DNA from 2 places in the Streptomyces sp. SCSIO 30461 genome. Region 2 is predicted to be linked to the other one. Evidence: riboswitches for the same ligand, from Rfam matches in the RefSeq annotation. Region 2 holds a riboswitch; the other holds the start of a gene.
What was found. Region 2 has a riboswitch for cobalamin ahead of V1460_RS35870 (CbtB-domain containing protein). Riboswitches for the same ligand answer to the same signal wherever they lie in the genome.

Region 1 (4,270 bases), 6.4 Mb from region 2:
TAGATTTCGTGCGCCACAGCAGCTCAGCGCCGGCAGCCCAGCTGCTCGGCGACTCGGCTGACCAGCGAGGCAACCGAGGGAACGGAGTCGCTCATGTCCGAAGTATCAGCGGGGAGCAGACCGGCCGTCACACCGGCACGGGTGGTGGTGGCCCTCTGTCTTATCGCGCCGTTCGTCGCGATGCTCTGGGTCGGTTCGTACGCGAGGACCGACCCCGCGTTCGCCGGAATCCCCTTCTTCTACTGGTATCAGATGCTCTGGGTGCTCATCTCGACCGCCCTGACGATGGTCGCGTACCAGCTGTGGAAGCGTGACCAGCGCGCAAGGCGCGAGCAGCGGACTCCCCGCCGCGAGCAGGATCAGGAAGGGATGTCGCTGTGAAGGACGGTGTCAACGGCGTCGCACTCGCCGTCTTCGTCTTCTTCTTCCTGGCCGTCACGGTCATGGGCTTCCTGGCCTCACGCTGGCGCCGGGCGGAGAACGAGAACAGCCTGGACGAATGGGGCCTGGGCGGACGCTCGTTCGGCACCTGGGTGACCTGGTTCCTGCTCGGCGGCGACCTCTACACCGCCTACACCTTCGTCGCCGTGCCCGCGGCCATCTACGCGGCGGGCGCGGCGGGCTTCTTCGCGGTGCCTTACACCATCCTGGTCTATCCGCTGATCTTCACGTTCCTGCCCCGCCTGTGGTCGGTCTCGCACCGGCACGGCTATGTGACGACATCGGACTTCGTCCGCGGACGCTTCGGCTCCAAGGGCCTCTCACTGGCGGTGGCTCTCACCGGCATTCTCGCGACCATGCCGTACATCGCGCTCCAGCTCGTCGGCATTCAGGCCGTACTGGACGTGATGGGCGTGGGCGGCGGCGAGAACACCCACTGGTTCATCAAGGACCTGCCGCTGTTGATCGCCTTCGGCGTGCTCGCGGCGTACACCTACTCGTCCGGTCTACGGGCGCCCGCGCTGATCGCGTTCGTGAAGGACACTCTCATCTATCTGGTGATCGCGGTGGCCATCATCTACATCCCCATCAAATTGGGTGGCTTCGGCGAGATCTTCGCCACGGCTGGTGACGCGCTCTCTCAGACCAATCCCAAGACGGACAAGCCCTTCGGCGCGTTGGTGCCGGGCGAGATGGGCCACTGGGGCTACGCCACGCTGGCACTCGGGTCCGCACTGGCGCTGTTCATGTATCCGCACTCGATCACCGCCACGCTGTCCTCGCGCAGCCGTGAGGTGATCCGCCGGAACACGACCATACTGCCCCTCTACTCGCTGATGCTTGGACTGCTCGCCCTGCTCGGGTTCATGGCGATCGCGGCCGGGGTCAAGGTGGCCAACGGGCAGCTCGCCATTCCGCAGCTGTTCGAGAACATGTTCCCCGACTGGTTCGCGGGGGTGGCGTTCGCGGCCATCGGCATCGGTGCACTGGTGCCCGCCGCGATCATGTCGATCGCCGCGGCGAATCTGTTCACCCGGAACATCTACAAGGACTTCCTGAAACCGGACGCGACCCCGGAACAGGAGACCCGGGTCTCGAAGCTGGTGTCGCTGCTGGTGAAGGTGGGCGCCCTGGTGTTCGTGCTCACCATGGACAAGACGGTCGCCATCAACTTCCAACTGCTGGGCGGCATCTGGATCCTCCAGACCTTCCCTGCCCTGGTCGGCGGGCTGTTCACCCGCTGGTTCCACCGCTGGGCGCTGCTCGCGGGCTGGGCCGTCGGAATGCTCTACGGCACGATGGCGGCGTACGGGGTCGCGAGCCCGACCCAGAAGCACTTCGGTGGCTCGTCCGCCGAGATCCCGGGCATCGGCGAGATCGGTTACATCGGCCTGACGGCGTTCGTGCTCAATGTGCTGGTGACGGTGGTCCTCACCTTCGTACTGCGCGCCGCCAAGGCCCCGGACGGTGTGGACGAGACCTCCCCCGAGGACTACACGGCGGACGCGGGTGACCCTGGGGTCGAGACGGAAGCCCCGAAACTGACCGCCGCGACCCACTGACCCGTCTGACGGCGTCTGGCCGCCGCCCTCGAAGGGGCGGCGGCCAGACGTCGTTATCCGGTGCGCTTCCCCCCGCCATGTGCGGGACACTGCCCGGATGGACGTGATCATCAGACTGGTGGAACCGCAGGAGTACAGCGGCCTCGGGGAGCTCACCGCACAGACCTATCTGGACGACGGACTACTGGCCTTCGGGAAGGACGACCCCTATCTCCCGGTGCTGCGCGACACGGCGGGGAGGGCGGCGCAGTCCGATGTGTTGGTCGCCGTCGACGGCTCGGGGCGGATCCTCGGCGGAGTGGCGTTCACATTGGGAGCGAGGCCCTACGCCGATGTCGCACGCGAAGACGAGGCCGAGTTCCGGATGCTCGTCGTCGCCACCGAAGCCCGCAAGCGGGGTATCGGAGAGGCTCTCGTCATGGCATGCCTCGAACGGGCCCGCGCTGTCGACGGCTGCCACCGGCTGGTGCTGTCGACCGATCAGCAGATGCACGCCGCACACCGCATCTACGAGCGCATGGGCTTCGTGCGAACCCCCGATCGGGACTGGTCGCCCTTCGCGGAACTGGACCCGCTGCTGACGTACGCGCTTGAGCTCTGAGAACCGGCACTTCGGGGTAAGACACCCACCGCGACACAACATGTGGGGGGCGCGGCAACGCCGCGCCCCTACATGTATGCTCGACTCCGTTGCCGCAGCAGGGGAATCCGGTGGAAATCCGGAACTGTCCCGCAACGGTGAGTCGGTCTGCATTCGCTCCTTTCGCGAACCCATGAGGCGTGCCCGTGCGGCGTACCCGTGTGCGCGCGTGCCCGTGAGTGCACACCCACGAGTCCGAGGACCTGTCGGCAACGCACCCGGTCCGACCGGCCCGGGTGCCGAGACGTCCGGGCCTCGCGGATCAGGCCGGTGGACGCGGTGCGTTGTGCTGCCCAGACACACGCCCGCACCACCTTCCCCGCCGGCCCCGAGCCGAGTGAGGGAGAGCACCCCCGTGACCATCGCGCCGCCAGACCCTGCTTCATCGCAGCTCGCCGATGGGCCAGGAACCGCGCTGCTGCGGACCCTGACCGACCTCACCGCCGACCTCCCCGACACCGACCCCGGCAGGGTCGCCGCCGCAGCGCTGCGTGGCCGCCACGCGGGCTCGGACGCGACCGAACTGCGGGAGCTGGCCACGGAGGCAGCCGCGGGTCTGATCGCCGAGGACCCGGCGTACTCGCGGCTCGCGGCTCGGCTGCTCAGCCTCACCATCGCCGACGAGGCGGCCTCGCAAGGGGCCACCGGATTCGCCGCGTCCGTGGCCGTGGGCCACCGCGAGGGCCTGATCGCGGACCGTACGCACGCCTTCGTCCAGGAGCACACCGCCCGACTCGACGCGCTGGTCGACCCGGCCGCCGACGACCGCTTCGGCTACTTCGGACTGCGCACCCTCTACAGCCGCTACCTGCTGCGCCACCCGATCACCCGCAAGGTGGTCGAGACCCCGCAGCAGTTCATGCTGCGGGTCGCCTGCGGACTCGCCGAGGACGAGTCGGTGCGCGCCGTGGACGAGGTCGGCGCGCTGTACCGGCTGATGAGCCGACTGGACTACCTGCCGTCGTCCCCGACGCTCTTCAACTCAGGCACCCGGCACCCCCAGATGTCCTCCTGCTATCTGCTCGACTCCCCGCTGGACGAGCTGGACTCGATCTACGACCGCTACCACCAGGTGGCACGGCTCTCGAAGCACGCGGGCGGTATCGGCCTCTCGTACTCCCGCATCCGCTCCCGCGGTTCGCTGATCCGCGGGACCAACGGGCACTCCAACGGCATCGTGCCGTTCCTGCGGACCCTGGACTCCTCGGTGGCCGCCGTCAACCAGGGCGGCCGGCGCAAGGGCGCGGCCTGCGTCTACCTGGAGACCTGGCACGCGGACATCGAGGAGTTCCTGGAGCTGCGCGACAACACCGGTGAGGAGGCGCGGCGTACGCACAACCTCAACCTGGCGCACTGGATCCCGGACGAGTTCATGCGCCGGGTGAACGCCGACGCCGAGTGGTCGCTGTTCTCACCGGTCGACGTGCCGGAGCTGGTCGACCTGTGGGGCGACGAGTTCGACGCCGCTTACCGCAAGGCGGAAGAGTCGGGCCTCGCCCGCAAGACGATCCCGGCCCGTGACCTGTACGGGCGCATGATGAGGACGCTCGCCCAGACCGGCAACGGCTGGATGACCTTCAAGGACGCCTCGAACCGTACGGCGAACCAGACCGCCGAGCCGGGCACC
Region 2 (4,270 bases):
ACGGCGCGCGCCGCACCTGGACGCCGTCCGCGCCAGCCGCGAGCGGCGCTGGTGGCGACGGGAGTTTCGGGAGCGGCTTCCGTCGTGCCGGGGATGTCCGCGACACCCGGCATGTCGGGCTGGGTTGTGGCCTGTCTCGGCAGCCGGCCCCTTGTCGGCTGCTCTGCCTGGTCCCGCTGCTCCTGCGGTTCTTTCGGTTCCTGCGGTTCTTTCAGTTGCTGCGGTTGCTGCGGTTCTTGGCGAGAGCGCGTCCAGAGCGGCACCCGAACATCCTTCCGTGCTGGCCCGGTGAGCACGACGGCCCGGACCCGGGAGGCCCGGGGTCGCCGATATCAGTACGGTTCGGCGATGCCATCAGTTCAAGCCGCTGCCCGTGCCCCATGATGGGGCAGCACATTCACTCCGGGAGCCACCCGTGTCTCACATCACCAAGGCGCGCACCGCACGCCGCCTTTCCGTACTCGCCGGCCTCAGCGGTGCCTCGCTCGCGGCCTCGCTCGCCTTCGCCGTCCCCGCGGCGGCGCATGTGGAGGTCGAGGCGGAGGGCGCCGCGGCCCTCGCCCAGAACGTCACGCTGGACTTCAGCGCCGAGTCCGAGTCCGACAGCGCGGGCATCAGCAGGATGGAGGTCATCCTCCCCGAGGGCATCCTCCCGTCCGATGTCACCTTCAAGCAGGGACCGGACGGCTGGAAGTTCGCGACCACCCCGCGCGGTTACACCGTCTCCGGCCCCGCGGTCGGCGTCGGTGACGACGTGGAGTACTCGGTGACCGTGCGGCAGTTGCCCGATGCCGAGTCGCTGGCATTCAAGACCCTCCAGACGTACGGCGACGGGCGCGTCGACCGCTGGATCGAGCTGGAGGAGTCCGGCGGCGGGGAGGGCGACGGCCACAGCCATGGGCACGGCAATCCGGCACCACAACTCGCCCTGAAGCCCGCCGCTCCCGGGGCGAAGCCGGTGGCGCCCAGCCCGAGCGCCGTCGCACCGGAGCAATCTCCGGCGAAGTCGCCGGAGAAGTCCACGGGGAACGCGTCCGGCAAACCCGCGACCGGTAACCAGGGGCCTGAGAGCGCCCAGGACGCCGGGGAAGGCGGCTCGTCGCCCGTACCCGCGCTGGTCATCGGTGCGGTGGTGCTCGCTGCCGTCGCCGGGGGCGGCTACTGGTGGAAGCGCCGGGGCGCCGCTTCCTGAGGTCAGGCGGTGGGCGCCGTGGCGACCAGCCGCAGATTCCACCTTCCGCCGTGCCAGGTGAGGCCGATACCGGACAGCGGTGGCACGTCGAGCCGCCAGAACGCGGGCAGCGGCGCGCCGAGCGCGTACACGCCCGCCGCCCGTACGACCGAGGGCTCGACCACGGCCAGTACGCGCCGTCCGGTGTCCTGGGGCAGATCCCCTGGAAGGGAGTCCAGCCAGCCGCCGATCCGCAGGCACAGTTCCCGCACGGACTCACCGCCATGCGGTGCGGCCGCCGGGTCGGTGGTCCACTGCCGGACCGCTTCGGGGCCCGCTTCGGGCCCCACGCCGGCCAGCACTTCGGTGAGTGAACGGCCCTGCCAGGAGCCGTGGTCCAGGTCGCGCAGCCGGGGTTCGACCGATGCGTCGAGCCCCAGCGCGTCCGCCGTCTGCCCGCACCGTACGGACGGCGCCCGGAGTACGACCGGGGCGGCGGGGAGTGCGGACCGCGCAGCTTCTGCCTCGTGTACGGCCCGTTCGTCGAGCGAACCGCCGCCGAAGCGAGCCTCGCCGCGTACCGAGGGACCCGCTGCGGCGCACAGCAGCGTCAGTCTGACCGACATGCGGACTTCCTTCCGTGTGATGAAGATCGCTGGTCACAGGCCCTATTGGCGGCGGGTTCACGGACCGCTACCCTCTCATCCGAAAGGATGACGGCAGACACGGAAGACCGGTGAGAAACCGGCACGGTCGCGCCACTGTGTGCCAGGCGGTCAGAGTCCCCCCAGGGACGGGGCCGTCGGGTGAGTCAGACCCGTGACCGTCATCGCGTGCACCACCGAAAGCGGGACGCGTGTTCCCGAGGAGGTCCGGTATGGCCCAGTCCGCCATCACACCCGTCGAAATCCCCGTTGGCCAGCCCGTGCTGGTGAAGCTCCCGGTCCGCGTCGTCGCACCCTGGGCCGCCTTCTTCGGGCTGCTGATGCTCGTCATGCTGTACTTCGTCGGCGCCGAACAGGGTGCGTTCTCCGTGTTCTCCGGTGAGGGCGTGCACGAGTGGGTCCACGACGGCCGTCATCTGCTCGGCTTCCCGTGCCACTGACCCGTACTGCTGAACCCATACGTACGGGACAGGACAACCGCACATGAATTCCGCAACTGTAAGGGCCCTGCTCGTCCGCGGCATGCTCGCGGGCGTGCTCGCCGGGCTGCTCTCCTACGGACTGGCCTACCTCATCGGTGAACCGCAGATCGACGCCGCCATCGCGGTCGAGGAGGCGGGCGCGGCCCACCACGGCCACGGCGGTGGCGGTGGCGAGCCGGAGGAGGAACTGGTCAGCCGCGCGGTGCAGGCGACCGCCGGTCTGAGCACGGCTGTTCTGGTCTACGGCACGGCGCTCGGTGGCATCACCGCGCTGGCGCTGTGCTTCGCGCTCGGCCGGTTGGGGGCCTTCGGCGCCCGTGCCACGGCCGCGCTCGTCGCGGCGGGCGGCTTCGTCGCCGTCGCGTTCGTACCGTTCCTCAAGTACCCGGCCAACCCGCCGGCCGTCGGTGACCCGGGGACACTCAACCAGCGCACCGCGATGTTCTTCCTGATGATCGTGTTCAGCGTGCTGCTGCTGATCGGTGCGGTGCTGATCGGCAAGAAGCTGGCACCACGCTGGGGCAACTGGAACGCGACGGTCGCCGCGGGCGCCGTCTTCACCGTGGTGGTGGGTGTCGCGCTGGCCTTTCTGCCGGCGGGCGACGCGACCCCGGAGCACTTCCCGGCCGATGTCCTGTGGCAGTTCAGGCTGGCGTCGCTCGGCGTCCAGGCGCTGCTCTGGGCAGCGCTCGGGCTGATCCTCGGCGAGTTCGCCCAGCGGGTGCTCGAGCCCAAGGCCGCCGCGTCGCAGGGGCCGCGCGAGTCGGCAGCCCCGGTGGCCGTGAACTGACGGTACCGGCAGGCGATCACGACGATGGACCCCGCCCGGGGGCGCGCCGGGGCGGGGTCCTTCTCGTTGGTCATGTCATTCGTCGGACGTCGGTCGAGTCATATGAGAGGACCCGTCATATGAGAGGACCCGCGCGCCGTACGAGGACCGCGTGTCACACGAGGACCCGCGCGGGCCGCCGTGTGAGATGCGTGGTGAGGAAGGCCCATACCGCGGGTGCCATCCACTGGGCCGGGTCCTCGTCGCCGCACGGACTCAGGTTCGCGAGCTTCCCCTGAGGGAGTGCGCGGGCCAGCTCCCCGGCGGTGCCCGGGATGACAAGGGTGGGTACGCGGACGGTGGAGAGGTCGATGCCGTCGGGGGCGTCGATGCCCTCACCGACGGCGCCGAGCACCTCGTCGGCGTCGATGACGACCGCGGCCCCGAACGGCTCGGGATGGTCGGCCGCCGCTCGCAGCGCGACGACGGCTCCCCTGCCGGTGCCGCCGACGGCGGCGTTGCCCAGCCCCAGATGCTCGGCGAGCGCGGCGGCATCGTCGGCGTCCCGCGCCTCGGACACGATGACGGTGTAGCTGTCGGTGAGCCGCCGGGCCAGTGGGAGCAGACCACCGCCGTGGTCGTGGCCCGCGCCTGAGCCCGATTCGTGCAGGAGGACCAGGGTTGGTCCGGTGCCGAGCCGGGTGGCCCGCAGCGGGCGACCGTCACCGGCGGGATAGCTGAACGTGTCCATGCCTCGCCCTCCGTTGCACGTCTTGCGTCGTATGCTCAAGAGTCGAGGAAGTCGCCCGTCGTAACCATCCGGCAGTCGTCCGGAATCGCCCCGCCGAGTGGCTGACGTCTCCCCGCCGTCCGGCCAGGACGCCGCCTGTGTGGCACGTGAGCCTGCCATCGCCGACCGCGCCGATGTCGCTCGGCGTGGTCGCTGTAGGTCGGCATCACCTGGAATGGTACGAAACGGTGCTGATCGGGTAAGTGCTCGGAAGGCGAGTGGAGCACACGTGATCCGGGTACTGGTGGTCGATGACGAAGCCCTGATCCGTACGGGCTTCCAGCACATCCTCGACGCGGCGGACGACATCGAGGTCGTCGCGGCGGTCCCAGGCGGCGATGCGGTCAGGACCGCCCAGGAACTGCGCCCCGACGTGGTTCTGCTCGACATCCG

Region 1: linked by a shared signal. The riboswitch ahead of V1460_RS07365 (ribonucleoside-diphosphate reductase subunit alpha) and the one ahead of V1460_RS35870 (CbtB-domain containing protein) in region 2 are both predicted to bind cobalamin.

What each region holds. Positions count from the first base shown of each region.
Region 1 covers NZ_CP146101.1:1,604,193-1,608,462, reverse strand. The annotation lists gene V1460_RS07380 (DUF3311 domain-containing protein) at 94-381, shown strand; gene mctP (monocarboxylate uptake permease MctP) at 378-2,003, shown strand; gene V1460_RS07370 (GNAT family N-acetyltransferase) at 2,101-2,604, shown strand; cobalamin riboswitch at 2,675-2,869, shown strand; gene V1460_RS07365 (ribonucleoside-diphosphate reductase subunit alpha) at 2,999-4,270, shown strand, end outside.
Region 2 covers NZ_CP146101.1:7,979,325-7,983,594, reverse strand. The annotation lists gene V1460_RS35885 (sulfatase) at 1-113, opposite strand, end outside; gene V1460_RS35880 (DUF1775 domain-containing protein) at 416-1,192, shown strand; gene V1460_RS35875 (histidine phosphatase family protein) at 1,195-1,797, opposite strand; cobalamin riboswitch at 1,840-2,009, shown strand; gene V1460_RS35870 (CbtB-domain containing protein) at 2,049-2,276, shown strand; gene V1460_RS35865 (CbtA family protein) at 2,320-3,108, shown strand; gene V1460_RS35860 (alpha/beta hydrolase) at 3,263-3,838, opposite strand; gene V1460_RS35855 (response regulator transcription factor) at 4,107-4,270, shown strand, end outside.